DNA from 3 places in the Priestia sp. TRN 1309 genome. Region 1 is predicted to be linked to each of the others. Evidence: predicted binding sites of a transcription regulator. Region 1 holds the regulator's gene; each other region holds the start of a gene.

Evidence for each region. Region 1 encodes Rex, which represses fermentation and respiration genes when NADH is low (regulators of the CRP and FNR family bind a similar motif). Its sites were predicted from a motif close to TTGTGAAATATTTCACAA; they were not measured.
Region 2: a site for Rex is predicted at 2,303-2,320, ahead of ACRPLQ_RS23895 (L-lactate dehydrogenase). Genes of this name have one in related genera too.
Region 3: a site for Rex is predicted at 3,399-3,416, ahead of ACRPLQ_RS19885 (cytochrome ubiquinol oxidase subunit I). Genes of this name have one in related genera too.

Annotation. Positions count from the first base shown of each region.
Region 1 covers NZ_JBOZGM010000014.1:5,072-16,143, reverse strand. Annotated here, with positions in the region: gene tsaD (tRNA (adenosine(37)-N6)-threonylcarbamoyltransferase complex transferase subunit TsaD) at 1-264, shown strand, start outside; gene ACRPLQ_RS26125 (ABC-F family ATP-binding cassette domain-containing protein) at 520-2,454, opposite strand; gene ACRPLQ_RS26120 (redox-sensing transcriptional repressor Rex) at 2,913-3,551, shown strand; gene tatA (twin-arginine translocase TatA/TatE family subunit) at 3,605-3,790, shown strand; gene tatC (twin-arginine translocase subunit TatC) at 3,806-4,561, shown strand; gene ACRPLQ_RS26105 (YdiK family protein) at 4,587-4,814, opposite strand; gene ACRPLQ_RS26100 (CPBP family intramembrane glutamic endopeptidase) at 4,811-5,539, opposite strand; gene groES (co-chaperone GroES) at 5,839-6,123, shown strand; gene groL (chaperonin GroEL) at 6,191-7,822, shown strand; gene ACRPLQ_RS26085 (AAA family ATPase) at 7,981-8,931, shown strand; gene ACRPLQ_RS26080 (DUF58 domain-containing protein) at 8,943-10,136, shown strand; gene ACRPLQ_RS26075 (transglutaminase TgpA family protein) at 10,129-11,072, shown strand, end outside.
Region 2 covers NZ_JBOZGM010000008.1:45,436-56,507, forward strand. Annotated here, with positions in the region: gene ACRPLQ_RS23890 (lactate permease LctP family transporter) at 1-1,259, opposite strand, end outside; gene ACRPLQ_RS23895 (L-lactate dehydrogenase) at 1,322-2,278, opposite strand; gene ACRPLQ_RS23900 (cation diffusion facilitator family transporter) at 2,611-3,486, shown strand; gene ACRPLQ_RS23905 (methyl-accepting chemotaxis protein) at 3,628-5,646, shown strand; gene ACRPLQ_RS23910 (RluA family pseudouridine synthase) at 5,684-6,595, opposite strand; gene ACRPLQ_RS23915 (YhcU family protein) at 6,751-7,143, shown strand; gene ACRPLQ_RS23920 (Gfo/Idh/MocA family protein) at 7,277-8,269, shown strand; gene ACRPLQ_RS23925 (SurA N-terminal domain-containing protein) at 8,529-9,323, shown strand; gene ACRPLQ_RS23930 (L,D-transpeptidase) at 9,511-10,281, shown strand; gene ACRPLQ_RS23935 (carbon-nitrogen hydrolase family protein) at 10,642-11,072, shown strand, end outside.
Region 3 covers NZ_JBOZGM010000005.1:67,093-78,164, forward strand. Annotated here, with positions in the region: gene ACRPLQ_RS19865 (alpha/beta hydrolase) at 1-746, shown strand, start outside; gene ACRPLQ_RS19870 (LacI family DNA-binding transcriptional regulator) at 842-1,852, shown strand; gene ACRPLQ_RS19875 (threonine/serine exporter family protein) at 1,997-2,758, shown strand; gene ACRPLQ_RS19880 (threonine/serine exporter family protein) at 2,773-3,228, shown strand; gene ACRPLQ_RS19885 (cytochrome ubiquinol oxidase subunit I) at 3,529-4,935, shown strand; gene cydB (cytochrome d ubiquinol oxidase subunit II) at 4,922-5,938, shown strand; gene cydD (thiol reductant ABC exporter subunit CydD) at 5,938-7,650, shown strand; gene cydC (thiol reductant ABC exporter subunit CydC) at 7,650-9,395, shown strand; gene ACRPLQ_RS19905 (cation:proton antiporter) at 9,621-11,072, shown strand, end outside.

The DNA.
Region 1 (11,072 bases):
GTAACTAAAACGATTAAAGCTGCAAAGGAATATAACGTTAAGCAAGTTTTATTAGCAGGAGGAGTTGCTGCTAATAAAGGGCTTAGAGCAGCGCTAGAAGAGGCATTTGAACCCCTATCAAATATTGAGCTTATTATCCCGCCGCTATCTCTATGTACGGATAATGCCGCAATGATTGGAGCAGCAGCAAGCGTACGATTTGCTCAAGGAAAACGTTCAGATATGTCATTAAATGCAAACCCCGGTTTGGACTTGGAAGAGTAAGTGACGAATGAGATTTATTTCTCATTCGTCTTTTTTTGTGGATAAAAATGATTTATCAACAATATTCAATAAATTTAGAATTGACTGTGGATAATTATGTGGAAAAGTCCGTGCACTCAGTACACGGACCTGTTATCAACAAGTTTTAATTATGAAAATCAGACAGATATCCACTATTTATTCACAGAGTGGATAAAGCTTGCTCTTAAGCGCATGAACAAGTAAATAGGATGAATAGATACGCAAAAATATAGGCTACTCTTCTAGAAGCAGCTGTAATTCTTCCCACTCTTCCATTAATGTGGATAACTGTGAAGAAATTTTTTCATTTTCACCGTTTAATCTTGATACTTCTTCGTGATTTTGATAAATTTCAGGGTCACAAAGAAGTTCTTCATTCGCCGCTTGGGCGGCTTCTAATTTGTTTACTTCAGTTTCAATTTCTTCAATGCGGCGCGTTCGCTGTCTCATCAATTTCTTTTGTTCTTTATCTTGTTTATAGGACTGTTTATCTACTTTTACCGTACGTTCTTCGTTTGCTTTTATATTTTCTAATTCTTTGATTTCCTCTATTTCTGCTTTCTTTTCTACATAATAGTCATAATCTCCAAGAAATTCTTCTACTCCTTCAGGAGATAGCTCTGCTATTTTATTGGCAATACGATTAATAAAATAACGGTCATGTGAAACAAATAATAGAGTCCCTGGGTAATCAATTAACGCATTCTCGAGTACTTGTTTGCTATCTAAATCAAGATGGTTAGTAGGTTCATCCAAAATTAAGAAGTTAGCTTTTTGAAGCATAAGCTTCGCAAGAGCCAAACGTGCTTTTTCACCACCGCTGAGCGTGGAAACGATTTTCAGTACATCATCACCTGAAAACAGAAAATTTCCAAGCGCTGTACGGATTTCTTTTTCAGGTTTGGCTGGGTAGTCATCCCAAAGTTCATTTAAAACGGTTTTATTAGACGTTAAATTGGCTTGCTCTTGGTCGTAATAACCAACCATTACATTTGAGCCAAAGGAAATGGTCCCAGTCTTGAAGCTGAGTTTATCCACAATGCCTTTTAATAAAGTTGATTTCCCCACGCCATTAGGACCAACCAACGCAAGGCTTTCCCCTTTTTTAATGCGAAGGTTTGCCTCTTGGACGACATAGTTGTGTTCATCATATCCGATAGACACATCTTCCAGATTTAAGACTTCATTTCCGCTTTGACGTTCAATTTCAAACGAAAAACTAGCTGATTTTTCGCCTTCGTTAGGTCGATTTATTAACTCCATTCGATCGAGCTGTTTACGTCTGCTTTGCGCACGTTTTGTAGTCGATGCGCGGGCGATGTTTCGCTGAATAAAATCATTCAGCTTTGCGACTTCATCTTGCTGCTTTTCGTACTGACGCAACTCTTTTTCATATCGCTCTGCTTTTTGTACAAGGTATTTAGAGTAGTTGCCCGTGTACTTCACCGTTGTTTTTTGTACGACTTCATACACTTGATTTACGACTTTATCAAGGAAGTAACGATCATGTGAAACGATTAAAATAGCTCCTTCATACCCTTGCAGAAACTGTTCCAGCCATGCTAAAGTTTCAATATCTAAGTGGTTGGTAGGCTCATCCAGAATAAGCAAATCAGGCTTTGTTAAAAGCAGTTTTGCAAGAGCCAGGCGCGTTTTTTGTCCACCGCTTAAGGAGGAAATAGGGGTGCTGTAGTCAAAGTTTGAAAAACGGAAACCGTGAAGAATAGATCGTGTATCCGCTTCATATTGATAGCCGCCTAAATCTTTGAACGTTACTTGAAGCTGATCGTACTCTTTGGTTAGTTTTTCGTATTGAACTGAATCATTAAAAATATCTGGATCGCCCATCTTCGTTTCAAGCGTACGTAATTCTTTTTCCATCTTCTTTAACGGAGCAAAGACAGTCATCATTTCTTCCCATATGGAGAGTGTTGACTCAAGAACTGTATCTTGTCCCATATAATCAATGGAAACACCCTTAGGTTTAATAATTTCTCCGCTGTCATAGGAAAGCTGCTCAGCAATAATTTTTAATAAAGTTGATTTACCAGCACCGTTTCGTCCCACTAGGGCAATGCGGTCTTTTGATTGTACTTCTAACTTTATATTCGATAAAATGGGTTCTGCCCCATAGTATTTTGTAATACCGTTCAATTGTAGAATAATCATTTTTTCACCTCTAGTAGTATATCCATAGTGTATTTTAACATATTTTTAACTACAAGTTCTTCCTACAAGCGTTTGTAATTTGTAGAGGGACAAGGACAAATGATGAAGCGAATGTTTTGATTCATGAAATAAAATGATTTTACCTGCACATTTTATACAGGATACTATGTTAAAATAAGAGATAAGTGCATCTCTGAACTTATCTATGATGGATGTAAAAAATCCGTCATGACTAACAAACCGATCCTTTGAAGGGCTAATTGCTTCGTTCTACAAACCGACTTTAAGGAGTGCTGAATAGACAAAAGCCGTCGAGGTGTGAAGCGGAGTATATATAAAACAAGAGAAAAGAGAGAGAATTGGAAGCGCTACCTCAAAGCGGTTGATGCTTTGTGAAAGGTAATGCAATATGACTTGAAAATGTTAGTAATGACATACATGAACTGAGGGGGTACAACGTGAACACTGAACAATTAAAAATACCACAAGCAACGGCTAAGCGATTGCCGCTTTATTATCGTTTTTTGAAAAATTTGCATGCTTCTGGTAAACAGCGTGTGTCGTCAGCGGAGTTAAGTGAGGCAGTGAAAGTGGATTCTGCTACTATTCGTCGGGACTTTTCTTACTTTGGTGCATTAGGAAAAAAGGGATACGGCTACAATGTGAATTATTTACTTACATTTTTCCGTAAAACGTTAGACCAAGATGAAGTAACGAAAGTAGCACTGATTGGCGTAGGGAATCTAGGAACGGCCTTTTTAAATTATAATTTTATTAAAAATAATAACACCAAAATTGAGTGCGCTTTTGATGTGATAGAAGATAAAGTAGGTACGAAAGTAGGCGACGTGCCGGTCTATCATCTTGACCAATTGGAAGATTATATGAGTGATGACATCTCAGTAGCGATTTTAACCGTTCCTGCCACTGTTGCTCAGCAAATTACTGATCGTTTAGTGAGTTGCGGAATTAAAGGAATTTTAAACTTTACTCCTGCACGCTTAAACGTACCGGATGAGATTCGACTCCATCATATTGATCTTGCTGTAGAATTACAGTCGCTCGTCTACTTTTTGAAAAATTATCCTGTTGAATAAGGCGGACTGTGTTACGATTTCCTTAAGTCTAAATTAATAAGGAGAGTGGGAATATGGGGATTGGAGCAGGCAGTTGGATTATTATTGCGATTGTAGCACTGCTTATTTTTGGACCGAAACGGTTACCGGAGCTAGGAAGATCAGTGGGCCAAACGCTTAGAGAGTTTAAGCATGCCGCTAGCGGTGCATCAGAAGATCGTGAAAAAGATAAACAGCGTCAAGTAGATGACAAAGAGTAAAAGGGTGATCATAGTATGACCGAACAAGAAATGTCAATATATGATCATATAGGAGAGCTGCGAAAACGCATTTTAATTGTTTTATTTTTCTTTGTGATTGCCACAATTGGCGGCTTTTTTATAGCGGATAAGGTTATTGTCTATTTACAGCATGCTGATGAGGCAAAGAATTTAACGATGAATGCATTTCGGTTAACAGATCCAGTTAAGATTTATATGCAATTTGCTGTTATTATCGGCTGTGTACTTGCAGCTCCTGTTGCACTGTATCAACTTTGGGCATTTATTAGTCCTGGTTTATATGAAAAAGAGCGTAAGGTAACGCTTGGATATATTCCTGTTTCCATTTTTCTCTTTATCGGCGGTGTCTCTTTTTCTTATTTTGTGTTGTTTCCATTTGTCGTTGATTTTATGACGCGCGTTTCTGATGAGCTGAATGTAAACCAAGTGATTGGCATTAATGAATACTTTTCTTTTTTAATGCAGCTCACACTGCCTTTTGGCTTGTTGTTTCAGCTTCCTGTCGTCGTTATGTTTTTGACGCGTTTAGGAATTATAACGCCTATGTTTTTATCTCAAATTCGAAAATATGCCTATTTCGTACTGCTAGTTATTGCCGCACTTATTACACCACCGGAATTGCTCTCGCACATGATGGTGACAGTGCCGCTCTTAATTTTGTATGAAATCAGCATCATTATTTCCCGCATTTCGTATCGCAAAGTGTTAAAGGCAAGGGCAGAGCAAGAAAGAGAAGATGTTAGTATGTAAAAAAACCACTGAAACAGTGGTTTTTTTATTTGGATGAATCATCTTGATTTTTATATTGCTGCTGCAATTTTTTAATTTTGTAGTGCAAGATAAAGATGCGAACCGCAAACCTGAAATCGAATGCGGCTACGAGTGCAAATAAGATTGTGGGGAAATTCCAGACGGTTTCCTGGGCATTTTGAATTGCCAAGTAGGTGAATAAAATCCCCATAATAATATAAATAAACCCTCGTGTTAAAGGGATATTCTTCATAAAAACATGCCTCCAAAAATGAACTGCATTTGTTCTGCTTGTTTTTGCATTTCTATAATTTTATCTGCAAAAATAGTTTGAGATAAAATAACGATTGTATTCATCAAAACATGAGCAATAATAGGTACAACAATTAGTCTCGTCCTTGCATAAAGGAATGCAAATACAAATCCCATAGCTGTATACACAAGTAAATGTTTAAAATCCCAGTGTACCGCAGCGAAAATAAGGGAACTAATAAATGCAGAGATAAAGAAATTGTATCGTTTGTGAAGAGAACCAAAAATAATCTTTCGGAAAATAATCTCTTCTAGTATTGGTCCAATAACAGACGTAACGACAATAAGGAACGGCGTTGCTTTAACAAGATTAACAATATTTTGTGTGTTTTCAGATACTTGGGTAATGCCAAGAGCGTGCTCAATCATACCTGCTACAGCTTGACCAGCCATAGCGAGAAACACCCCAAGGACTGACCAGACAACAGCAATCGTTTTTCCAGCATGTTCTATACGCATGGACATGTCACGGCGCAGCAGCAGTAAGACAATAAGTAAACCAAGGATAAAGCTAATGATAGTCCAATAAGTCAAAAGCATGACATTCGCTGTTCGAACTGGATAGTCATCAAACATTCCTGTTAATTTTAACAGCGGTATACCAACAACTCCTGAAAACTGCATAAGGATGTAGGTGAGGATAACATACCAATAACGTTTTTCCAATCTTCTATACTCCTTTAAAAGGTTTTTATGTATATATGTCGAAGAAGTACTGTAAAGTTAGTAATTTCTTCTTGCTCGTATTGTAACATACATATTATTGAACAGAGAAAAGAATGCTTTATTTCTCAAAATCGTCGAAATCTAAGACTATTATATGTAGTTGTCGTAAATTTTAAATTTTTTTTGTTTAATACTTGCAAAAAAAACCCACTTTGTTTTAATATAATAATTGTGTTAGCACTCGTTGAGGTTGAGTGCTAATAAAAATGCAAACATATTATTTGAGGAGGTTGTTTCACTTGTTAAAGCCATTAGGTGATCGCGTAGTGATTGAACTTGTAAAATCTGAGGAAAAAACAGCAAGCGGTATCGTGTTACCGGACAGTGCAAAAGAAAAGCCACAAGAGGGTAAAATTGTTGCTGTAGGTACAGGCCGAGTATTAGAAAGCGGTGAGCGTGTAGCTTTAGAAGTAGCTGCGGGCGATCGTATCATCTTCTCAAAATATGCGGGTACTGAAGTAAAATACGAAGGTACTGAATACTTAATTTTACGCGAAAGCGATATTTTAGCTGTAATCGGCTAATTTTAACCACAAACTTATCATACGTAAAAAATAGATTATTAAGAACATCTTGAGGAGGTCAAAGAACATGGCAAAAGACATTAAATTTAGCGAAGAAGCACGTCGCGCAATGCTACGTGGTGTAGATACATTAGCAAATGCTGTAAAAGTAACGCTTGGACCAAAAGGTCGTAACGTTGTATTGGAAAAGAAATTCGGTTCACCGCTTATTACAAATGACGGTGTAACAATTGCAAAAGAAATCGAATTAGAAGACGCATTTGAAAATATGGGTGCTAAATTAGTAGCCGAAGTTGCTAGCAAAACAAACGACGTTGCTGGTGACGGTACAACTACTGCAACAGTTTTAGCGCAAGCAATGATCAGAGAAGGTCTTAAAAACGTAACGGCTGGTGCTAACCCAATGGGTATCCGTAAAGGTATGGAAAAAGCAGTAGCTGTAGCGGTTGAAGAACTAAAAGCAATCTCTAAACCAATTCAAGGTAAAGATTCAATTGCTCAAGTAGCGGCTATCTCAGCAGCTGACGAAGAAGTAGGTCAATTAATTGCTGAAGCAATGGAGCGCGTTGGTAACGACGGCGTTATCACACTTGAAGAATCAAAAGGTTTCACAACTGAATTAGAAGTGGTAGAAGGTATGCAGTTTGACCGTGGATATGCATCTCCTTACATGGTAACTGATTCAGATAAAATGGAAGCTGTATTAGATGATCCATACATCTTAATCACAGACAAAAAAATCGGTAACATTCAAGAAATCTTACCGGTATTAGAGCAAGTTGTTCAACAAGGCAAGCCTCTATTAATCATTGCTGAAGACGTAGAAGGTGAAGCTTTAGCAACATTAGTTGTGAACAAACTTCGCGGTACATTTACAGCTGTAGCTGTTAAAGCTCCTGGTTTCGGTGATCGCCGTAAAGCAATGCTACAAGACGTTGCTATTCTAACAGGCGGAGAAGTAATTACTGAAGAGCTTGGTCTTGACTTAAAAACAGCAGGCATCGATCAATTAGGTCGCGCTTCTAAAATTGTTGTAACAAAAGAAAATACAACAGTTGTAAACGGTGCAGGAAACGCAGAAAATATCCTAGCACGCGTAAACCAAATCAAAGCTCAGCTTGAAGAAACAACTTCAGAGTTTGACCGTGAAAAATTACAAGAGCGTTTAGCAAAACTTGCTGGTGGCGTAGCTGTAATTAAAGTTGGTGCGGCAACTGAAACTGAGTTAAAAGAACGTAAATTACGTATTGAAGATGCATTAAACTCTACGCGTGCTGCGGTTGAAGAAGGTATCGTAGCTGGTGGTGGTACTGCATTAGTAAATATCTATAATAAAGTAGCAAGCATCGAAGCTGACGGTGACACTGCTACAGGTATCAACATCGTATTGCGTGCGATTGAAGAGCCTGTACGTCAAATCGCTCACAACGCTGGTTTAGAAGGATCAGTAATCGTTGAGCGTCTAAAAGGCGAAGCAGTTGGAACTGGATTCAACGCTGCAACTGGCGAGTGGGTAAATATGTTAGACACTGGTATCGTTGACCCAACAAAAGTAACGCGTTCAGCTCTTCAAAATGCTTCTTCTGTAGCGGCTATGTTCTTAACAACTGAAGCAGTTGTTGCTGACAAGCCAGAAGAAGGCGGTGCACCTGCAATGCCTGACATGGGCGGCATGGGTGGAATGGGCGGCATGATGTAATCACTGCCCTACCTAAAAAAGCGACCAAGTACTCACTTGGTCGCTTTTTTGTGTGCGTTAATATTTTCAGATTTTTTTAAAATTTGTTAAGATAGTACTATGTTTATTGGAAAACTTACTAAACTCAAGGCTTAACTGAGTTTTAAGGGGGAGCTTCGTTGATTCAGCTCGATCATATTAATAATAAATTAAACCAAGTATTAGAAAACATTGATCAAATTGTGATTGGAAAACGTCACGTATCTACGTTGAGTTTGGTTGCTTTGCTTGCCGAGGGCCATATTTTGCTTGAAGATGTACCGGGTGTAGGAAAAACGATGCTAGTGAAGGCACTGGCCAAATCAATTGATGCGGAATTTAAACGAATTCAATTCACGCCTGATTTGCTGCCGTCCGACGTAACAGGTGTTTCTATTTACAGTCCAAAAGATATGGAATTTCATTTTCGTCCAGGTCCTATCATGAGCCACATAGTACTCGCTGATGAGATTAACAGGACTTCTCCTAAAACACAATCGGCGCTTTTAGAAGCAATGGCTGAGCATCATGTAACAACCGATGGTATCACCCGGGAAATTCCGGCGCCTTTTTTTGTGATGGCTACTCAAAATCCCGTTGATTTTGATGGGACCTATCATTTGCCGGAAGCGCAGCTGGATCGTTTTTTATTCAAACTAAGCATGGGGTATCCTACGCAAGAAGAGGAGCTTCAAATTTTAAATGGCGTATCGACTCAAGTTAATCTTGAAGATGTCAAACCTGTTATGAGCGTTCCAGAATTAGTACAGGCTCAAAAAGCTGTAAGCAGTATTTATGTAGATGATACGATCAAGAACTATATCATTGAAATTATTCGCAAAACTCGCTCTCATCCACATGTTTCATTAGGTATTAGTCCTCGTGGCACGGTTTCCTTTATGAAGGCTATTCAAGCATATGCGTTAGTAAAGGGAAGAGATTACTGTCTTCCTGATGATGTTCAAGAGCTTGCTTCGTATGTGTGTGCACATCGCTTAACGCTAAGACCCGATACTCAGTACAGCGGTTTAACAGCGAGTGATGTGATGAAGCAAATTATGGCTGATACGAAAGTACCTGTTAAAAGGTAAGAGGATAATTTATGAAACAGTATATAAAAGTGATATGGAACAAAGGTAGAGACTGGTTCGTTTTATTCTGCATCTTTACCGCTACGTTTTCTTACGCCATGTTTCAAGGAGGCTTTGTCAGCTGGTTTTTATTTTATAGCTTCTTACCTTTTGGATTATATGCGGTAGCCGTGTTGCTCTATCCGTTGAAGAAGTGGAATGTTGCTCGTGATGTGAAGCTACAGCCTCGATTCGCTGGAGATCATCTTTCTTATGAAATTCACATTACACGCTCCTCGGCTTTTCTTGTTTATATGGCAGCGGTGAAAGAGGAGAGTAACCTTTTAGATCAAGAAGAAAGAACAATTTATCCGCTTTTTCAACGAAACGCTGTTATTCCGTATGAAAGATCGTTTGTAGAAAGAGGAGAATATGAATTTTTTACGATTTCAATTGAAATTAGTGATTTATTAGGCATCGTAAAAAAGAAGGCATATTTTCTACTGCAGCAGCGATTTATCGTTTATCCTCAGATTCATAAGATAGATATCCCGTTTCTTTTAGCGGGAATAGAAGAAGGGAAAAATGAAGTTTCTACGGGAAATCAATCTACTACGTTAGTGACAGGCATTAGAGAATATCAGCCGGGTGACCGATTAGGATCTATCGATTGGAAGGCGACCGCTCGTAAAGCTACGTTGATTTCTAAAGAGTTTGGTCATTATCATGAACGGAGTATAATTATCATTGCAGATGTTATGGGCCCTCTATACTTTGAAGAGCGAATGAGCTTTCTTGCATCCATGCTCATTCATGAAGAAACCAAGCGTAAAAAAGTCGATTTTCTTTTAGCTGGAGATGCCCTTTTTTCGCAGAAAACCTCTGAACAAAGGGAGGTTGAAAACCTGTTGCATCACTTAGCACGTGCACAGCCTATTAGCAATCGAGCATTCGAAACAGAATTTCAGAATATTGCTATTCAAAAGCAGCATTCTTTTATGGTAATTGTCAGTCAGGTTACAGGGACTCTTATTGGCCAGATTCAATCCAAGCTGAGCCCTCATGCTAAGGCTTCACTCATTGTCGTTAAAAATGAAGGAGCGGGGCTTAGTGACGAAGAGGCAGTTATTGTCAATGGCATACAATCTTCTGCTTTAACGATTGAAGTCGTTCATATTGATCTTCCTCTATCACTAAAGGAAGTGAGGGCGGAAATAAGTGAATAAATCAGCTTGGTATGTAAAAAACGTCTTATTATACGCGGGAGCTTTCTTTTTATTAGTGGAATGGCTTCTCCCTTTAAATGAAGTCACTGATACGAATCAAATTCAATACTTTATCCTGTTTGTCGCTTACTGTTTTTTGAGCTTAACGTTTCGATTGCCGTTTATTGTGATGACGTTAGGGAGCATGTTGTTTATTTTGTTTTCACTTCACAATCTCTATTTCCAAGGTGCCTTCTTTTCTTCAGAATGGCTTCCAAGACTTTTGGAAATTCTTCAGTCAGATGTACAAAGTATCATGGAGTGGAATATAGCGAATTTATCCTTTGAAATGAGGACCACTTTATTTTTTATCCTGCTTTGGATTATGGCTTATTTAATTCGATACTGGATCTTTTATCAAAAAAGAATTTTCTTCTTTTTCTTCTTAACCATTTTGTATATTACCGTATTGGATACCTTTTCTACTTACGATGCCGGAGCTGCTATTATTCGCGTGACGATTATCGGATTTTTATTAGTAGCCATGCTTCGCATCAATCCTGAACGTATAAAAGGTGCTAGCACCGAGCGTTTAGAAAATAGAAAACGATCGTTTCTTTTTCTAGGCAGTTTTTTAGCCATTGTCATTGTGCTTGCTTATCTCGCCCCTAAACCAGGTCCGCAGTGGCCAGATCCGGTCCCTTTTATTGCAGCTCACACAACAAATCAAGGACAGGGAGAATCTGCAAGCGGTCAACGAATTGGCTATGATATGGACGATTCTAAATTGGGGGGATCCTTTGTCAATGATGATACGGTTGTGTTTACAGCTAAAGTAGAGGATGAGCACTATTGGCGTATTGAAACGAAGGATGTGTATACAGGTAAGGGCTGGGAGCTGTCTAAAGAGGAAGAAAAAGTGCCTTTCAAAGGAAATGAAAACTTACTCCCTCAATA
Region 2 (11,072 bases), on a different contig from region 1:
GCAGCTGATGTAGCGAGTGCCAATCCAAGTGTAGAGGACTGTCCTGAATAATTTGAAATAAAAGCAAAAGCAATGACCATCATAATCGTCATAATAGGTCTTGATAGTTCTTTTACGGTTTCCAAAAGAGTGGTCCATGCCACTTTTGCCGATACGTTAAGCAAGAAAACTGAAAGGATACAAGCGATAAGAATTGCCGTACCTGTTGCTGCAAATAAGTCTATTTTTAAGACAGCAGCGTAAGGCGTAGGATCTTTTACTAAAGGCGCTGCTTTAATTACGTGATTGTGTAAAAATGGGACGTTAATAAGCAGGTTCAGATGTTCAAGCGCCGTTTTGACAAAAGAAATGCTCCAAGCCGTAACGAGTATCGTTAATAGAATAAAAGGAGACCAAGCCTTTAAAATTTGTTTTGGTGACAGGCTGAAGCTTTTAGCTGCTGCCGGGCTTGTTCTTTTAATATAAAAAGCAAGAGCAAGCAAACTCACAATAGAAGATGTGATATTTGGAAGTTCAGGGCCGATGTATGTAACAGTTAAATACTGCGTCAGTGCATAGGAAATGGCTGTGATGCTCGTTGCTTTCCATACGTCTTTTAATCCTTTTATCCCATCCATAATAAAGACAAGTAAAAAAGGGATAAGAAAAGAAATAATCGGAAGCTGCGTGCCAAGAAAATGAGCAATTTCTTTTGGATCAATGCCAGATACTTGTCCTGCGACAATGACAGGAATCCCCATGGCGCCAAAAGCTCCTGAAGCTGTATTAGCAATTAAGCATAGCGCCGCTGCTTTTAACGGTTTGAATCCAAGTCCAACTAGAAGCGCTGCTGTAATGGCAATTGGAGCTCCAAATCCTGCTGCTCCTTCTAAAAAAGCATTAAAGGAAAAAGCAACAAGCAGCATTTGCAAGCGGGGGTCATCGGTTATTGAAATAATAGATTGCCTAATGGTAGTAAACTGTCCGCTTTTGACAGTTAGCTTGTATAAGAACACCGCGCCGATAATAATATAGCTGATGGGCCAAAGTGCATACAAAAACCCATAGCCTGTGGCTCCTAAGACCATTGAGGCAGGCATATCATAAAAATAAATAGCAATAATCATAGAAAGAAGTACCGTAATACCAGCAGCAATGTGTCCTTTTAATTTCAAAAGAGTTAAAGCAATAAAGAAAAAGATGATGGGGATGAGTGCAATTAGTGCAGAAAGCCAAATATTATTTAACGGATTATATACTTGAGTCCACGTCATATTCATACACCTCTACTACATATTTAAAACAAGGGAGCGGGGGAGTCCCCCGCAAAAATCTTTTGATGTTACACAAAAGCTCTGTCGCGAGTTTGCTTAAGAATGCTAGCAGAGTGCTCGAGCTGCTGCTGTTCGTGAGGAGTTAAATTCAATTCAATAATTTGGCGCACGCCGTTTTTATTAATGATAGCCGGCACGCCGATATACACATCAGAAATACCGTATTGTCCTTCTAATAAAGCAGATACCGTTAAAATAGAATTTTCATCATCTAAAATAGCCTTGGTTATGCGTACAAGTCCCATCGCAATTCCGTAATAAGTCGCTCCTTTTCGATTAATAATATGGTAAGCCGCATCGCGTGTTTGTTCGAATAGATGCTGCATATCCGGCTCTTTTTCAATAGCAGCAGTATTGATAAAATGTTCGAGCTTCACACCGCCAATTTGCGCGTGGCTCCAAACAGGAAATTCCGTATCTCCATGTTCCCCCATAATATAAGCGTGGACGTTGCGAGAATCTACTTCGAAATAGTCGCTTAACAAGTAGCGGAAGCGAGCTGTGTCAAGAATCGTTCCTGAACCAATTACTCGTTCGTTTGGTAATCCTGATACTTTTTGTGTAACGTGTGCGAGAATATCAACTGGATTTGTTGCCACTAAAATGATGCCGTCAAATCCGCTGTTCATAATATCTTTTACAATGCATTCAAAAATTTTAACGTTTTTTTCAACTAGATCTAAGCGCGTTTCCCCTGGAGCTTGATTAGCGCCCGCTGTAATAACTACTAAATCAGCATCAGCGCAGTCTTTATAATCTCCAGCCCAGATTTTCATCGGTGTGGCAAATGGCATTCCATGATTGATATCGCGTGCTTCGCCTTCTGCTTTTTCTTTGTTCATATCGATTAACACTAATTCATTGGCAATACCTTGATTGACCATTGAAAAAGCGTAGCTTGAGCCAACAAAACCAGTTCCGATAACGGCAACTTTTCGTGTCTTTGGTGTAAATTGTGTTTTCATTTGTATCATCCTTTGAATTTTATTTTGTGATGTTTTTCACAATGTTAGTGTAACAAGAATAAATACCCTCGGCTGTGATAAAAATCACACCCTTAAAAAAATAGTAAACAATTTTACAGGGCGATTTAAAAAAGGGTTCTTCTACATGAAGTGCCACATTTAGAAAGATCTTAAACGTTTAAAGTGTTGAGTAAAGGCAACTTGTTTTGCAGAAAGCTAAAGAGTTTAACATTCTCTATTTGTATGTTAACAGCCAATAATGTTTCTATAGACCCACACGAAATCCATTTGTTACACTAAGTTTGCTTATTTTGAATAAAGGAGTGGAAGGGATGGAGAACTACTATGAGCAAGCCCAAAAAGGCGCTTGGGTTAGTATCTTATCATATATCTTTTTATCAGCATGTAAACTTATTATTGCGGGTGTCACCGCTTCCTCTGCTTTAAAAGCCGACGGTCTTAATAATGTTACAGATATTATTGCATCAATTGCCGTCTTAGTCGGCTTAAAAATCTCTAAAAAACCTCGCGATAATGATCATCCCTATGGACATTCCAGAGCGGAACATATCTCTTCACTTATTGCTTCTTTTATCATGATGGTCATCGGACTAGAAGTATTGGTCGACGCGGGTCAGTCATTATTTATGGACAAATCTGAAGCGCCTAATTTACTGGCTGCTTGGGTAGGTCTTGGAGCGGCTGCTGTTATGGGTGGTGTCTACCGGTATAATATTAAGATTGCTAAAAAACTTGATAGCCAGTCTTTATATGCGGTTGCTAAAGATAATTTGTCTGATGCACTTGTGAGTATAGGGGCTGTTGTGGGAATTTTCGGCTCACAATTCGGCCTGCCCTGGCTGGACGTGGTAGCTGCTTTTGCTGTGGGAATTATTATTTGTAAAACAGCCATCGAGATTTTTAAAGAAGCGGCTCACTCCTTAACGGACGGATTTGATGAAGAAAAGTTAGGGCACTACAAAGAAAGCATTGGGCTTGTAGAAGGTGTAAAAGAAGTAGAAGATGTGAAAGCGCGCAAGCTTGGTAATCAAGTCGTGATTGATGTAACTGTTAAAGTAGATCCCCATTTAAATGTTATTAAAAGCCATGAAATTGCTGATCAAATTGAACATATGATGAACGATGAGCATCAGATTAAAGATACGCTTGTTCATATTGAACCTGATGCATACGAAAAGCAAAAATAAAACCAGCACGTTCTTTCGTTATGAAAGGATGGGCTGGTTTTATTTTTGGAGAAATTTGAAATAAATCACAAAAACTTCTTCAAAAATGAAAATGAAAAGCCGTTATTAGTAATATAAAGATTTTTGTAGAAGGGTGAGGGAATGAAGAGGTTAAGTGCAAAGCTCGTAGTATTTTTTAGTATTTTTATAGCTATTTTATTATTAGTTGTTTCAGGGGCTGTTTATCAATTTACCAAAACACAAATAGAAAAAGATGTAGAGATTCAGTCTCAAAGTCAAGTGAAAGAGTTAAAAGAAACGATTCATACGTACTTAGACATGTATAGTCGTTCTTTGCTGACGTATAGTGAAAATGATGTAATCGTTAATTTTGTTAAGCAGGAAGGAAATCAAACAAACCAAGAGAAAAATCCGTATTTTACATGGAATACGGTTCAAAAAGAGTTTACGCAGTTTAAAGAAAAATATCCAAACCTGGCACTTGAATACATAGGCACTAAAAATAAGGGAATGTATTCTGTTCCCAAGCAAGAGTTTGGTTCAAACTATGATCCGACTTCCAGGGTGTGGTACAAACAAGCAGTAGAATCACCTGAAGAGGTTGTTTACACGGATCCATATGAAGATGCAGCAACGAAAAAGACGGTTGTGACGATTGCAAAGGCTATTTTAGATCCAGATACTAAAAATGTGCTGGGCGTTATAGCTACTGATTTAGACTTAGATGCATTAAAAAACATTGTAGGTAAAGCAGAAGTAAATCACGGTGGATATGCATTTTTATTTGATCAAAATGGCACAGCGCTCGTTCATCCAACAGAAGCTGGAAAAAATTTAATGAATCAGCCATTTATGAAAAAAATGTACGAAGCAGACCGGAATAAAGATTTCATGAAGTATACCTTTCAAGGTGAAGAGAGAGTGATGGCATATGATACTCTCGAAGGAACAAATTGGAAGATAGGAAACGCCTTTATTTATAATGAAATGCTCTCAAGCGCTCATCATTTACTGAATGTGATTGTCTGGATTGCGTTAATTGGCATCTTATTATCAGTGGTGTTAACCATCTTTTTCTCAAGAATCATTACGAATCCGATTCGCCGCTTGAAAAACGAAGTAGCCAAAGTAACAGCTGGCGATTTAACAGTTCAGGTTCAGACGAAGTCAAAAGATGAAATTGGTGAACTTACTCATTTATTTAACGATATGGTAGCTAAAATGAAAACATTGATTGGCACGGTTCAGACGTCTGTTGAGACAGTAAAAACGTCTGTTGAAGACTTGAGTGCTGTATCTGAAGAAGCAACTGCATCCAGTGAAGAAATTGGCCGGGCTATCCATGAGATTGCCAGCGGCGCCACGCAGCAGGCTTCTGACGCTGACTCTACTAATCACAAAACGATGAGTTTATCTTCACAAATTGAAGAAGTCATTGAACAAAACGCCCAGATTAATAAAATGACGATTGAAGCTGTAACCATCAATGAAAAAGGCTTAAAACAAATGCAGCTGCTTCGCAACCAAACTACCGAATCATCTCAGACGATTCACGGTGTTCAAACGGTAATGGAAGAGTTAACAAGTAAGATGAAAGAAATTGAATCTATTATTTTTACAATTAATAGCATTTCAGATCAGACAAATTTACTTGCACTAAATGCTAGTATTGAAGCAGCTCGTGCAGGAGAACATGGCAAAGGATTTGCGGTAGTAGCTGAAGAGGTACGAAAACTTGCTGAACAGTCCTCTCAGGCTACTGAACAAGTTCGCCACACGATTGCAGCGATTCAAGGGGAAGTCGCGGCTGCTCGTGAAGAATGCAACCGGACAGAAGAACTTTCAAAATCTCAAGACTTTGTGGTAGGAGACACAGAACAAGCTTTTCGTGAAATTGCTACTACCATTGAGCAGGTGGCAGCGGCTGTCGAACATGTAACAAGCAGCATGGACAGCATTGATGAGCATAAGGAAGACGTGGTAGCGGCCATTCAAAGTATAGCAGCTATTGCACAGCAATCAGCAGCAGGAACGGAAGAAATTACGGCTTCTACAGAAGAACAAATTAGAGCTATTTCTACTGTTTCTCAATCGGCTGAACATTTGCAAGAGATTAGTGAAGAATTGGCGAACTTGATTCGTCAATTTAAAATTAAATAAAAAAGAGCGCCAATAACATATTGGCGCTCTTTTTTATTTAATAGGAAAACAAGTTGCTGTACGGTAAAAAAACCTGCTGATCTAGAGGTGCAACAGCTGACACGCGCTGATGTGTAAACGGGTGTATAAAAGAAAGCTTAATGGCATGTAAAGCTTGCTGCTGATCTTTTAATCTCTTTCCGCCATAAAGCGTATCACCAAGTAATGGATGGCCGACGTGACTCATATGAACACGTATTTGGTGAGTGCGTCCGGTCTCGAGCGAAAGTTCAATAAGCGTTTCATTTTTTGCCATATTGCGCTTTAACACGCGATAAGATGTTTTGGCAGCTTGTCCCGTTCTAGATACTCTTCTTCTCGTAGCGTGATGGCGATCGCGTCCAATAGGTTCATTAACGATTCCTTGCTCTTGTTTCATGAGTCCTTGGACAAGAGCAACATAAGTCCGATTAATTTTACGTTCAGCCAGCAGCTGGTCAAACACAGAGCTTGCTACAAAATGCTTCGTGAATAAGATAGCACCTGATGTATCGCTGTCCAAACGGTGAACGTGTCTAGGTTTTGTTTGGAGGCCTATTTTTTGAAAATAAGCAGCTACAGCATTTAAAAGAGTTTTTTGGTCCTGCTCTGATGAAGGATGAGTATCTATGTTTATTGGTTTGTTTACGATTAGCACGTGTTCATCTTCAAACAAAATCTCTATATTAACATTGTAAGGTGTTATTTCATTAGATTCTGCTTCAAAAAAAGGGAGTGATACTCTATCATTTTCCTTAAGAGTATTCCTCCATGGTAAAGGCTCACCGTTTATAAGCACATTTTTATTCATCCGAAACTGATGCAACGTTTTTTTGGGAATACGCCATTTCGTTTTTAAATAATCTTCAATTGTTTGCCCTGCATCATTTTTTGTGATTTTATCTTCTAGCCATTGGCCGTGTATACTCATATTTAATCCCTTCCTTACATACTAGTAAATATCCTTTAATCTTTAAAAAGAACTTGTAAATAATTAGGAGGAAATAACTACCTGAAGTTCTCGTTTTATGTTTATGTTATGCTAAATAAAGAGACATAAGTTAAGAGAAAAAAGGGGGGGTAACCATGAAAATTGCCCAAGCAGCTCCGCCAGAAATGGAGAATTACATAGAAGAGTTGACTGAACAGCTTCGCTATGACTTGTTACCTCGGTATGTATCTGTAGATAAGCTTAATCCTGATCAATTATTAAATCCAGATTATTGTACAGACCATTTATATAATGGCTTACTCGATGAAGCATTGCAAGTCATTAGTAGCCTTCAGACAATAATTGCCGTGATTGAAGCGATTCAACATCGGCCGATTGAAGAAAGCGACTGCGAGCAATTCGAAAAAAATATTGCAATTTTAAAAAAATACGGGTTCTTATTTCCTGTTTCCATTGAGTGTTTTGCAAAAGAAAACAATTTGATTACGTATTCGTATGAATCGTTTTACAATTCATACATAAATTAAAGAAAAAAAGCATGTATCACATGCTTTTTTTCTTTTGAATCATATATTTCAGACTTCTATTGGACATTCAAAAAGAGCTTGTGATATGGTCAAACTTGTATAAATCCATCAAAAAATAAATAGGAGCGAAAACATGACGAAAGCAAAATTATGTTTTATCGGTGCAGGCTTTCACGCATCAACGAACATTTACCCCTCTGTTATTGAAGCGGGAGCAGAAATTAAAGCAATTTCCACACGCAGTATCGAAAGATCAAAAACTGCTCTTCAACGATTTGGGAGCAGCGGTACGCCGTACGATGATTATAAGAAAATGCTAAAACAAGAAAAGTGCGATGGAGTAGTGGTTGTGGCACAGCCTAAAGATCATCCTGCTTTGGTGCTTGATTGCATTCGAGCAGGACAAAATGTTTATGTGGACAAGCCTTTGGGGATGAATGAAAGAGAAGCAAAAGAGATTTCAGATGCTGCTAAGCAAGCTGGCGTAAAAGTTATGGTAGGTTTTATGAAGCGCTATGCGCCTTGTTATATGAAGTTAAAAGAATTAATTGAAGAAGGTAGCCTAGGAAGTGTTCGTTCATTTCAAGCAAGATTTGCTGTAGACAGCACCCCTTTTTGTAAAAATGAAGAACAGTTTGTGAAGCTGGCTGCTATACATATTGTCGATCTTGTTCGTCACTTGTTCGGAGAAGTTGTTCACGTGACAGGTTTTAGAAATAATCATCGTGAGTATATTTCAAATAGTATTTCGCTAAAGTTTGAAAATGGTACGGTCGGGAGTCTTTATTTTACTGGCATGACAGCGTGGTCTCGAGAAAGTGAAAACTTATTAGTGACATTTGATGATGGTTTTGCTTTTGTTGACGAAATAAATTCATTAACTATTCACGAATCCCAGACTTTTGATGAATTACCGTGGAAATCATTAAAAGAAAACGATCGTGTGTTTACACCTTCTGCTTCTCCGATGTCGGGAGCTTATCGAGATCTTTATCTTCGTGGGTTTGTTGGAGAGATGGCTCATTTTATTGAGTGTTGTACAAATGACCAAGAACCTCTTTCCAGTGGGAGCGACAATGTAAAAACGATGAGATTATGTGATCAAATACTGTCATCTTTAATGTAAAGAAAACTTTAAAGAAAAGAATGTACGATGAATAGATTACTGTAAATTATGTAAATCATACTAAATAATGTTATGATTAGACAGGTCGTATAAACGAAAGCATTTACCTTTCATAAGATTACAAAACGTTTCAATCTTATTACATATGTTTAAAATTAGCCTAAATGGTTTCTTTTTACGCCTATATCATATACAATGCCCCCTAGATGATTTTTTCGAATAGCTAATAATCGTTTGGGATTATGAAAGGAGATTAATCATGAGAAAACTGATGTATACATTGCTCATTGGGTTAATTGCTGCAGCTTTAACAGCTTGTGGTTCAAACGATGATGCAAAGCAATCAAAGAACGATGATCAAAAAACTGCACAAACTGAGAAGCAAAAAGAGGCGCAGGAAAAGCAGGAAAAGCAAGCAAAAGAAATGCAGAAGAAATTAGATAAACAAAAAGTAGATGAAAAGAAAACCGTAGCAGTTGTAAACGGTAAAAAAGTTTCGGGTGAAGAATATAATGCAGCCCTGGCTACATCACAAAATCAGTACCAACAAATGGGACAAGACCCAACTTCTAAAGAAGCAGCTAAACAAGTAAAGCAGCAAACAATTGACAATTTAGTAGGTCAAACGCTGCTATTGCAAGAAGCTGAAAACAAAGGCTATAAAGCAACTGATGAAGAAGTAGATAAAAAGTTCAAAGAAACGAAAAAGCAGTTCAAGACAGATAAACAGTTTAAAGCGGCATTAAAAGATGCAGGAATAACTCAATCACAATTAAAGTCTGAGCTGGCTGACAGCATTAAATATCAGCAGTACGTAGATAAAGACATCCAAACACCAGAAGTAACAGATAAAGAAATTCAAGATTATTACGATCAATTTGCAAAACAAAGCCAAAGTCAAGCAAGCGGCAGTAAAGAACAATCTCAAATGCCAAAGCTTGAAGACGTAAAGCCTCAAATTAAGCAGCAGCTTGAACAACAAAAGAAACAAGAAGCATTAGAGAAAAAAGTTGAAGAACTTAAGAAAAATGCAAAAGTTGAAGTGAAGCTTTAAATACAAATGAAACGGCCCTTTAAAGGGCCGTTTTTTGTTATGTACATTATTGCTTCTTGTCAGTAAAAAGGGGTGCGTGAAAGATTTTATTGTATTTTGACTTATAAGGTAAAAAGTGTTCTGATGGTTTGCCTTTCATCCTATACTTTTCTTATATAGATATAAGAGAAATTGGGGGAGTCGATAAATGAAAAAGGTGGCTGTTTTTTTTGTTGGGCTTGTTTTTTTACTCGCGGGGATGGGTCTGACAGGCAATGCTTCTGCGGCGTCCAATCAACTTGTTATCATTAACAAATCTACTAACACACTTGCTTTTTATGATGGAGGCAAATTGGTAAAGACGTTCAAAGTTGCGACAGGGAGGCAGATGAGTTATACACCAGAAGGTACCTTTAGCATTGTGAATAAAATTAAAAACCGGCCTTATTATAAAGACAACATTCGGGGAGGAGATCCTAGAAATCCACTAGGTGATCGCTGGCTAGGATTAAATGCGCGCGGAACGTATGGCACGACGTACGCTATTCATGGAAATAATAATCCAAGTTCTATCGGGACCTACGCAAGTTCAGGGTGCATTCGTATGTATGATGAAGAGGTACGCTGGCTGTTTGACCGCGTTCAAACCGGTACAAAAGTGGTTATTGGTCAATTTCATTCTCAAAGTTTTGATTCAATCGCTGTTAAAAACAAATACAAAGTAAGCAGTGCTTCAGTCGCCCAGAATCTTTGTAAAACAAAAAAGCTCTCAAAAGGCCAAATTGGTTTTGTAACGATTCAATCACCGATGGTTTTGTTAAAAGAAGAAAAAGGAAAATGGGTAAAGATTCGCACGTTAAATCGCGGTGAACGCTATAATGTATATAAAATAAATGGCATTAAAGTCTCTTTAGGACCAGGATTTATTGAAAATTATCCTAATAAAAAAACATCCATAAAATTAGATATTTGCAAATAGAAAATGAGGCTGGGACAAAAGTATTTTAGCCTAAGTGAAAAACGAACCATTGATCAGAATTTTGATTCTTGGTTCGTTTTTTTTATTATGGTGAACGCAGATTTCATCTGTTTCGTTCCTTCTAGCAGTTGATGGGAGGGTGAAGACTCCTGCGGCCGCCCGCAGAAAGCGAAGTCTTGCACGGAAGTCAACAGCGGTGTCACAAGCTATCCATACGAGCTAATCCATTTGTGCGTCTTTCGATTGGATTTATTTCGTTATGTCTCACCCTCATTTTTTGAATTTTTAATAATGTTTATTATAATAAAAAACAGGGAAACTAATTGCCTAATGAAGAGAGAGAAAGGGTTGTTTGAGCGTATGTCTACAATAGACTTATCAAAATTCGAGAAAAAAATGATTATTCGTAACATCAAACCGGACGATATAGATGAAATTTTAGCACTTCAAAAGCTATCATTCCCCGGAATGGATCCGTGGAAAAAAGAACAGCTTGAAAGTCATCTGGCCATTTTTCCAGAAGGACAAATATGTGCAGAGTACGACGGGGAAATTATCGGATCTTGTTCCAGCTTGATTGTGAACTTTGATGAGTACGATGATCAGCATACGTGGGACGATATTACAGACGAAGGATACATTACAAATCATAACCCAGAAGGCTACAATCTGTATGGAATTGAAGTAATGGTTCATCCAAAGTATCGCGGCATGAAAATAGGACGCCGCTTATATGAAGCGCGTAAAGATTTAGCACGTGAGTTGAACCTTAAAAGTATCATCATCGGAGG
Region 3 (11,072 bases), on a different contig from region 1:
AAGTATTGCAAATAAGTACTTCAATGAACGTTTTGATACCGCAGCAAACAAAATCTCAGATTGGTTTACAAACCAATACAAGAAGTGAGAAACACCCTACGCTCTATTTATTACACGGTCTTTCTGATGATCATACGATATGGATGAGAAGAACTTCGATTGAACGCTACGCATCAGAATTAGGACTTGCAGTTGTAATGCCAAATGTAGATCGTAGCTTTTATAGAGATATGGCTTATGGAAAGAAGTATTGGACGTTTGTAACAGAAGAACTTCCTCAATTGGCTAGGTCATTCTTTCCGTTATCGGAAAAAAGAGAAGATAATTTTGTGGCTGGTCTTTCTATGGGAGGGTACGGCGCTTTAAAATGGGCGTTTCGCAAACCACATCAATTTTCTGCAGCTGCCAGTTTATCAGGAGTGATGGACATTGAAGGGCTTGGAGAGCGAGGGGAAGTTCAGTTCCTAGATTATCCTTTGATTTTTGGCATCCCGCCTGTTATTAGACCTGAGGATGATCTTTTCTGGCTGCTTGAAAATCGCCGGCGCTATGGAGAAGTGACTCCGCGTATTTATCAATGCTGTGGAACGGAAGATTTTTTATATCAGGAAAATAAACGTTTTTCCGAGCGATGTAAGCAAGAGCCTATTTGTTTTACATATGAAGAAGGAAAAGGAAGTCACGACTGGGCATATTGGGATCAAAAAATTCAAGATGTGTTAAAGTGGCTGTTTAGTGAAAAGTAGGGAAGGTAGTTTTGGGTGGTTCCGACTTCTAGTAGTATAATAAAGAAAAATGTTTACTTGGTCGATAGACTAAAAGGAAATAGGAGTCGGTACGAATGGGGAGAAAAAAAGTCACGATTACAGAAGTAGCAAAAGAAGCGGGTGTTTCATTAGCTACGGTATCAAGAATCTTCAATAATAAAGACGGTAAAATTAAAATCAGTGAAAAAACAAAACAAAAAGTACTAAAAGCAGCAGCTCATTTAGGGTATCAGACAAATCCATTTGCGGCAGCTCTGCGGGCCCAAAAAACAGGGATTATCGGGATATTAATTAGAGATTTAAAAGACCCATTTTTAATCGAGCTGTTAAAAAAGGTACAGCAGCAAGTTCAAAGTCGAGGGATGGACGTTCTTATTGGACATACGGATTACCAAGAAACAACGGCTGAGCGTCAATTAAATGTGATGATGAATCATTGGTTTGATGGAGTCATTTTATTAGATTATGTAGCCGCTCCGCATCCGTTTGTAGACGTATTAAAACAATATCAAACGCCTTACGTTTCTCTTACAGGAGACGGCTCTTCTGCACTTTGGCCAATTGTACATGTAGATGATGCGGTGGGAATACAATTAGCTGTTGCTCACTTAACGGACCTTGGCCATAAGAATATCGGGTTCGTTGGAAAAGCTGTAAGCGGAGTCGAGCACCGTCTGTCTCTGTTTTATCAGTATGTACCGTCAGCAAACGCAAAGTTTGTGAAAGAAGATATGAATAACTCAGATGAACTATATCAGTTTATAAATGAGCTAGCTCATCATCCAGAGCCCCCAACTGCGCTTATTTGTGCTACGGATTACATTGCTCTGAAAGTGATACACTGTGCGTGGCAAAACGGACTTCACGTTCCAGCGGATTTGTCTGTTATAGGGTTTGATGATATTACAGAAGCTAGTGAAGCGCAACCTCCGCTAACAACCATCCGTCAACCGATGGAAAAAATGGCTGAAAAAGCAGTAAACCTCTTACTTCAGCAAATTCAGGGTCAGCAAGAAATAGATCAGGTACAGTATAAAATGGCACCTGTATTAGTAGAGCGTGAGACCACAAAACGTATGAATTGATAAGGAATGTATATACTATTCCTGAAAGTGTGAGACAAAAAGTCCACACTTTTTTGCATTAACCATTGCGTCCACTTCCCTCTTTCTTATACACTGTATGCTGTAGGGGAAAAAACCAAGCTTTAATATGTTTGGAGCGATTTGATGACACAACAAAAATTAGATAAATATGAAATTATGGACGTTAGCTTACTAGCAGGTAAAATTATGTTAGAAAGCGGAGCAGAAACGTATCGAGTAGAAGACACAATGATGCGGATTGCAGCGTCTTACGGTATAAAAAAATCCCACAGCTATGTGACGCCAACAGGGATTATGTTTTCACTTGAAACGAAAGAACCGACGAAAACGAAGTTAATTCGTATTTCCGAACGAACGACCGATTTAAAAAAAGTAACTATGGTAAATAGCGTCTCAAGAACCATCAGTCAAGGAAACATCTCCTTGGAGGAAGCGTATGAAATGCTACAAGAAATTGAAGCAACGAACGTAGCTTTTCCACTATGGGTTCAACTTGCAGCTGCATCCATTTCTAGCGGATGCTTTTTAATCATGTTTCAAGGTTTATGGACGGACTTTATTCCAGCGATGTTTTCAGGAGGTCTCGGATTTTTAACCGTGGTGTATTTCCACCGTCTTATTCCGATTCGCTTTTTTGCTGAGTTTACCGCTTCGTTAGTTATTGGACTTTTATCAGCTCTTTTAGTCGCTTCAGGACTAGGAACGCAAATTGATAAAATTATTATTGGATCCGTTATGCCTCTCGTTCCTGGGTTATCGATTACCAATGCAGTGCGAGATTTAATGGCGGGACATTTACTGTCTGGATTATCAAAAGGAGCAGAAGCGTTTCTGACGGCATTTGCTATTGGTGCAGGTATTGCCATTGTATTTACGCTTCTATAGAAGGGAGGCATCATATGCATATCGTAGAGCAGATAATTACAAGTTTTATTGCTTCAGCAGCGTTTGGGATCATTTTTAATGTTCCACGTGAATCATTATTAAAAAGTGGCTTTGTCGGAATGATTGGCTGGCTCATTTACTATTTGCTAACGTTCTATGGTGTAGATGAAATTCCAAGCACTGTAGCATCGGCCTTTTTTATTGCTATTATTAGTCAAATTTACGCAAAAATTTATCGTACGCCGATCATTATTTTCACCGTAGCAGGTATTATTCCGCTCGTTCCAGGGGGAACAGCATACGATGCCATGCGTAACTTTGTAGAAAATAATTATAATGAAGCGATTAGTCTTGCAGCAAAAGCCTTTATGATTTCAGGTTCAATTGCCATTGGTATTGTATTTTCTGAAGTCATTAACCAAATCATTCGTCAATCTAAATTAAATGCGAAAGCAAAATATCGACCGTAGAGAAGCAAGCTCAAATCAGAGCGTGCTTTTTTTATGAAAAAATAAAGAGATCCTTCCCTTTTTTGTCACAAGAAAGTCACGTTTTAGTCTAAAAACGTTCAAAAAATGTACGTGCACAGCTAAAAAAATAGACTATACTATGTAAATAGAAAGAGAGACATTACACATGTTTGTGAAATGTTGAGCATATTTCTCGAATTGTTATGCTCAATGTTTCACAATATAAGTAAAAGATGCTCAGAAATGAGCAAAGTATCTATGGAAATGATGAATGTTCTTATATATGAAAGGAGAAAGAAGATGGATACAGTCATACTATCACGTATTCAATTTGCATCAACGACGCTGTTTCATTTTATCTTTGTACCGCTGTCTATCGGCCTTGTCTTTTTAGTAGCGATCATGGAAACGATGTACGTAGTAAAAAAAGATGAACAGTATAAAAAGATGGCAAAGTTTTGGGGGCACTTATTCCTGATTAACTTTGCTGTCGGAGTCGTAACAGGTATTTTACAAGAATTTCAGTTTGGCATGAACTGGTCAGAGTACTCAAGATTTGTAGGAGATGTATTCGGTGCGCCGCTCGCTATTGAAGCACTGCTCGCGTTTTTTATGGAGTCCACTTTCCTTGGACTGTGGATTTTCGGGTGGGATCGTTTGCCTAAATGGCTGCACTGTCTATGTATTTGGCTTGTTAGTCTAGGTACTATCTTTTCAGCGTTCTTTATTTTAACGGCTAATTCTTTTATGCAGCATCCGGTCGGAATGGAGCTAAATAATGGCCGTTTAGAAATGAATGACTTCTTTAAATTGTTAACGAACGGTCAGCTGTGGGTCGAATTCCCTCATACAATTTTAGGTTCGTTTGCAACAGGCGCCTTTTTTATCACGGGTGTCAGCGCTGTTATGCTCTTGAAGAAAAAACATGTGGCTTTTGCTAAAAAATCATTTCAAGTTGCTATCCTTGTAGGGCTAGTTTCAGGTGTAGGAATTGCACTATCTGGGCATGAACAGGCCGGATATTTAGTTAAAACACAGCCGATGAAAATGGCCGCAAGTGAAGGATTATGGGAAAACAGCGGAAGTCCAGGTGCTTGGACAGTAACAGCAAATATTCACCCTGATGAAAAGAAAAATACGAGTGAAATCAAAATACCTTACTTATTAAGCTTCTTATCATACGGTAAGTTTTCAGGCTCCGTTCCTGGAATGAATGAGCTGCAGCAGCAGTATACGGCGAAATATGGAGAAGGAAATTATATTCCACCCGTTCGAACAACGTTTTGGAGTTTCCGCATTATGGCTGGTCTAGGTGGCGTATTATGTGCATTAGGCATTTGGGGTACGTACTTGCTTTCTCGTAAAAAACTTCAAGAAAGCAAACTATTTTTACGTATTATGACGATTGCCATCGCCTTTCCGTTCCTTGGAAGCTCAGCAGGTTGGATTATGACAGAGATTGGCCGTCAGCCTTGGGTTGTATTTGGCTATATGAAAACCGAAGATGCCGTGTCTCCTGGTGTAACAGCAGGTGAATTGCTATTTTCTATTATCTCGTTTTCGTTCTTTTACTTAATTTTAGCTGTGATTATGGTGTTCTTGTTCGTTAAAGAAATTAAAAAAGGTCCAGATCACGATCACGAAGCACATACAAAAGTAACATCAACTGATCCGTTTACAAAGGAGGGATACAATGTTTTCTCTTAATGAATTCTGGTATTTGCTAGTATCCATTCTGTTTGTTGGTTTTATCTTTTTAGAAGGCTTTGATTTTGGGATTGGAATGGTGTCTCACTTTTTAGGAAGAAACGACTTAGAGCGACGAGCTTTTATTAATACAATCGGTCCTTTTTGGGATGCAAATGAAGTTTGGTTAATTTCAGCAATCGGTGCTATGTTTGCCGCTTTTCCAAACTGGTATGCAACGCTATTAAGCGGGTCATATGTTCTTTTTGTTCTTCTGTTGCTTTCGCTTATCGGACGCGGTGTAGCATTTGAATTTCGAGGAAAAGTTGAAAAACAAGCGTGGAAAAATGCGTGGGATTGGGTTATCTTCTTTGGAAGTCTTTTTCCACCGCTCATTTTCGGCATCTTATTTTCAGCACTAATGAAAGGATTGCCTGTTGAGCGCAACATGCAAATGAATGCCGGCTTTTCGGATATTGTGAATCTATATACCATAACGGGCGGCGTGACGCTAACGATGCTTTGCTTATGGCACGGACTTATTTTTGCGACGATCCGTACGATGGATGACATTAGAGATCGTTCACGAAAAGTTGCCATGAAGCTTTTGCCTGTTAATGCCTTGCTGCTTCTTATTTTTTCAGGCATGACGTTTTTTGAAACAAATTTATTCAGCAATCATAGCCGCTTGATGCTATACACATTTTTTATCGGTATTTTCGTGTATTTACTAGCAGGATTTTTCCTTACACGGAAAAAAGACGGATGGGCCTTTGCTATGTCTGGCTTAATTTTAATTTTATCAATTTCCTCTATATTTGCAGGATTGTTTCCAACCGTTTTGGTTAGTTCAGTCAATGAAAGCTATAGTTTAACGATTCATAATGCAGCATCAGGGAATTATTCCTTGAAAATTATGTCTTACGCTGCTATTGCGTTACTGCCTTTTGTGTTAGGTTATCAAATTTGGAGCTACTACGTTTTTAGAAAACGTGTAGATCATAAGGAGCATATGGAGTACTAATGGGTAGAAATTTAATGGTTTACAACGGAATAAAAATGGTTCTTGCCGTGTTAATAGGGCTTATTACTATTCAAAGTGTAGCCATTATTTTTCAAGCTAAGTGGCTTGCCGAAGTAATTACTGCTCTTTTTCATGGTGAAAGTTTAACTTCGCAGACAAAAGCAATCGGATTGTTTTTGTCTGCCTTTATGATTCGTCAGATCGTAAGTTTTATAGTGAAAAAAACAGCATATCAATTTGGAGTCAAAACGACTCAGGAACTTCGTTTGACGGTCATGAAAAGCATTTTTGCACTCGGACCGCGCTTTACCAAAAATGAAGGGACAGGAAACTTGGTGACGCTCATCACCACAGGCCTACAGAAGCTTCGCGCTTATCTTGAGCTGTTTTTGCCTAAACTGGCCGCCATCAGCGTTACACCTTGGCTAGTGCTCGCTTTCGTTTGGTATCAAGATCGGCTTTCAGGCATTATTTTGCTTGTAACTATGCCAATTTTAATTTTATTTATGATTTTACTTGGACTGGCTGCCCAGAAAAAAATAGATAGCCAATGGGAGACGTATCATGTGCTGTCCAATCACTTTGTAGATTCGCTTCGAGGATTAGAAACGTTAACATTTCTCGGGAAAAGTAAGGAGCATGCTGAAACGATTGGAAGAGTCAGTGACCGCTATCGAAAAGCGACAATGGGAACGCTCCGAATTGCTTTTTTATCTACGTTTGCTTTAGATTTCTTTACGATGTTATCTGTAGCCATCGTGGCTGTTATGCTCGGTTTGCGGCTAGTGAACGGTTCGATGACGTTAGAGCCTGCACTTATGATTTTATTGCTGGCGCCTGAATACTTCCTGCCGATACGGGAAGTCGGAAACGATTATCATGCAACATTAGACGGAAAAGAATCCGGAGATGCATTAATTAAGATTGTAAAGCAGGCTGAAAAACCGTCGGCTAAAGAAGAAGATGTTCCTGATTGGACGGAAAACAGTGAAATTCAATTGCGTCATATCACCGTAAAATATGACGAAGAGCAGCCGCCTTCTCTTGAAGATGTGTCACTTCATGTTAAAGGAAGTAAAAAAATTGGGATTATAGGAAAAAGCGGAGCTGGAAAATCGACGCTTATTGATATACTGAGCGGCTTTGTACAATTTACAGAAGGGTCTGCTGAAGTAAACGGCGTGCCGGTTGATTTACGCTCAGATGCTTGGCAAAAGCAGATTACGTATATCCCTCAGCACCCATTTATTTTTAATGGAACAGTGAAAGAAAATATTGAATTTTATCAGGATAGAGGCGGTTCTTATGATTATGAAGATGCCTTAACGAAAGCAGGACTTTTATCTACGATTCAACAGATGCCTAAGAAGGAAAATGAAGTGATAGGAGATGGAGGACGGCAGCTTAGCGGCGGCCAAGCTCAAAGGATTGCCCTAGCTAGGGCGTTTCTGAGCGATCGCCCTATTATTATGCTTGATGAACCAACGGCGCAAGTAGATATTGAAACGGAATATGAATTAAAGCAAGATATTTTAACGATGTTTCAAGACAAGTTATTTATTTTAGCTACGCACCGTCTGCATTGGATGAAAGATATGGACCTCATTGTTGTAATAGAGAACGGAAAGGTTGCAGAAGTCGGCAATCATCAAGAACTGATTCGAAAAAAAGGAGCTTACTATCAATTTTTACATGAAGAGGAGGAGATATGATGAAATATAAAAGTTGGATATGGCCCTACTTTAAAACGTATAAATATCGTATCTTTTCTATCTTATTACTAAGCTTGTTAACGATTGGTTCTGCTTGTGCGCTAATGTTCACATCAGGTTACTTGATTTCAGCTTCTTCCTTACGTCCAGAAACAATCTTACTGGTGTACGTTCCCATTGTGCTTGTGCGTACATTTGGTTTAAGTCGAGCCGCCTTTCGTTATGCGGAGCGTCTTGTTAGTCACGATTTTATTCTTCGCATTTTAGCTAAGATGCGTACACGTCTTTATCATTTGATTGAACCGTTAGTTGCTACATCCCGCTATCGAACGGGAGATGTTTTAGCGGTTCTCGCTGAAGATATTGAAAGTTTACAAGACTTGTTCTTGCGTACCATTCTTCCAACAATCTCAGCTGTTATTTTATACGTTATTTCGATTGTAGCTTTAGGATTCTTTAGCCTAAAGTTTGCATGTTTGATTGCCATCTATTTATTTTTATTAGTAGTAGTGATGCCGCTTTTTTCCCTTTGGCATATGAAAGCGGCCAATCAGCGATATAAATCAAGCAAAGCACAGTTATATGCTAAGGTCACAGACGGGTTTTTAGGAGTTGCTGATTGGGTGTTAAGCGGTCAGCAGCAGTCATTTTTTCATTCGTATAACAAAACAGAAGATGAGCTAGACCGCATGGATCGTAAGCTTAAACTATGGACGTATTACCGAGAATTGATTGGCCAAGTTATTGTAGCAGGTTTAATTGTCACAATGATTTGGTTTGGGGCTTCTCTTTTTGCAGACAAAGAGCTTGCAGGTGTTTTTATTGCTGCTTTTATTTTAGTAGTATTTCCTTTATCTGAAGCACTGCTGCCGGTATCTAATGCAGTAGAAAAAATTCCTCAATTTGAAGAGTCATTAAATAGAGTGCAGGAAATGGAAAAGAACTGGGAATCTGTGAATGAAAAGAAAAAACATACTCTTTCCCTACCTTACAAAGGTTCATGGGACTCGGTTAGCTTAAAAGTCGAGCATGTAAGCTTTCGCTATAGCAATGAGGAAGAGTCAGTCATTCATGATCTTTCATTTCAAGTCGAGCAAGGGAAAAAAATTGCGATTCTTGGCAAGAGCGGAGCTGGAAAGTCGACTCTGTTAAAGCTGCTGCAAGGCTCCTTATTGCCTACAGAAGGTACAGTTCAACTAAACGGTCAGTCTGTTGCTGAAGTTCGTGAAGATGTACCAAAACTCATCTCTGTATTAAATCAAAATCCTTATTTATTTAATACAAGCGTAGCAAACAATTTATTACTAGCTAATGAAGAGGCTACAAAAGAAGAGGTAATTGAGGCAATGAAGCAAGTCAATATGCACTCCCTTGTGGAAGGTTTGCATCAAGGATATCAAACGTCCATGCTCGAAACAGGTCAGCGCTTTTCAGGAGGAGAACGTCAGCGGATTGCGTTAGCACGTGTTCTACTTCAGCGTACGCCAATTGTTATGCTGGATGAGCCAACTGCAGGGTTGGATACCGTGACTGAAAAGAGTTTGTTATCCACTATCTTTGAAACTCTTCACGACAAAACTTTAATTTGGGTTACACATAATTTAGTTGGGATGGAAAAGATGGATGAAATCTTATTCCTACAAGATGGAAAGATAGCCATTCGCGGAACGCATGAGGAATTACTTGCTACGAACAGTCACTATCAAAAGCTATATGAATTGGATCATCCGGCAAAAAGCCTTTAGCAGCAGCTAAAGGCTTTTTACTATTTTATACTAAAGTGAAATTCGACAAACATGAGTAAGATATGTGTCGAACGAAGGAAAATAGCTTGGATTCAAAGAGGGGAGAGGCGTTTAGCATTTTTGAAAAAGTGGTAAAACAAGGTAGTGTTTGTTTCTTCCTGTATAACATCGGTTTATTTTAGGGAAAATATATACACATTATGCGAACGAGAGAAGGAAGATACAATGGAACCTATGCTTGTACATATCACACTTGTAGTGGGACTAGGAGTTCTATCTCAGTGGCTGGCTTGGAGATTTAAGCTACCAGCAATTGTCGTGATGTCGATTATCGGACTGCTAACAGGCCCTATTTTAGGTTTAATTGATCCTAAAGCACAGTTTGCTCAGCTTTTTGATCCTTTTGTATCGATTGCTGTAGCTGTTATTTTATTTGAAGGCAGCTTGAACTTAGACATGAGAGAGGTAAGAGGAATCGAAAAGCCCGTGTTTCGCATTGTGACACTGGGAGCCATGCTAGCTTGGATGTTAGGCTCTTTAGCTGCTCATTATATAGCGGATTTATCCTGGGCGGTGGCAATTGTTATCGGAGGGCTTTTTATTGTGACGGGTCCAACCGTAATTTTACCTCTTTTACGACAAGCTAAATTAAAACCAAAACCAGCAGCGATTTTAAAATGGGAAGGTATTATTGTCGATCCATTTGGTGCACTGTTGGCCGTTTTTTCGTTTGAAATTGTTCAATTTTTAGTGCTGAGAGAAGTGAGTGGAAAAACAATTCTCTTTTTCTTCGTAGCCTCTATTATTGCCGTTTTAATAGGATGGATTCTTGGCCGCGGAATAGGATGGATGTTTCAAAAGGGGCATATTCCAGAGTATTTAAAATCTCCGGTCGTATTTATTGTCGTTATTGCCTGCTTTACAGTAGCTGATGAAATTAAGCATGAAACAGGTCTTCTAGCAGTAACAGCGATGGGGATTACCCTTGCTAATATGCATATTTCGTCTATTAGTGATATGCGACACTTTAAAGAGAATATTTCGGTTCTATTAACTTCTACTATTTTTATTATGTTAACGGCTGGACTGACGATGAAGACCATTACTGAAATTTTTCATTGGAATATTATTTTGTTTGTTTTACTTATGCTGTTTATTGTCAGACCGGTCTCCATCTTTTTATCAACGGTAGGCACAGATTTATCTATAAAAGAAAAAATACTGATTGGCTGGATTGCCCCGCGCGGAATTGTGGCGTTAACGGTCTCGAGCTACTTTGCGAAAGTACTAATTGATGAAGGATTTAAAGATGCTTCCATCCTAACAACGCTGACATTTGCTTTAGTGTTTGCTACGGTTTGTGCACACGGTTTTTCTCTTTCATGGCTAGCTAAGAAGCTTGATTTATCAATTGGAGAAGAACCTGGTATTTTGCTTGTAGGAAGCAATGATTTTACGGTTGCCTTTGCAACGAAGTTAAAACAGCTAGGCTATCCAGTATTAGTTGCTGATTCTTCGTGGGAGCGGTTAAGAGTTGCGCGCAGAGCGGAGGTAAATGTTTATCACGGAGAAGTACTAGCTGAGCAAACGGAATATCATCTAGACTTAACTCCTTATGAATATGTGATTGCTGCAACTGAGTTAGATGCATATAATGCGCTTGTTTGTACTGCTTTT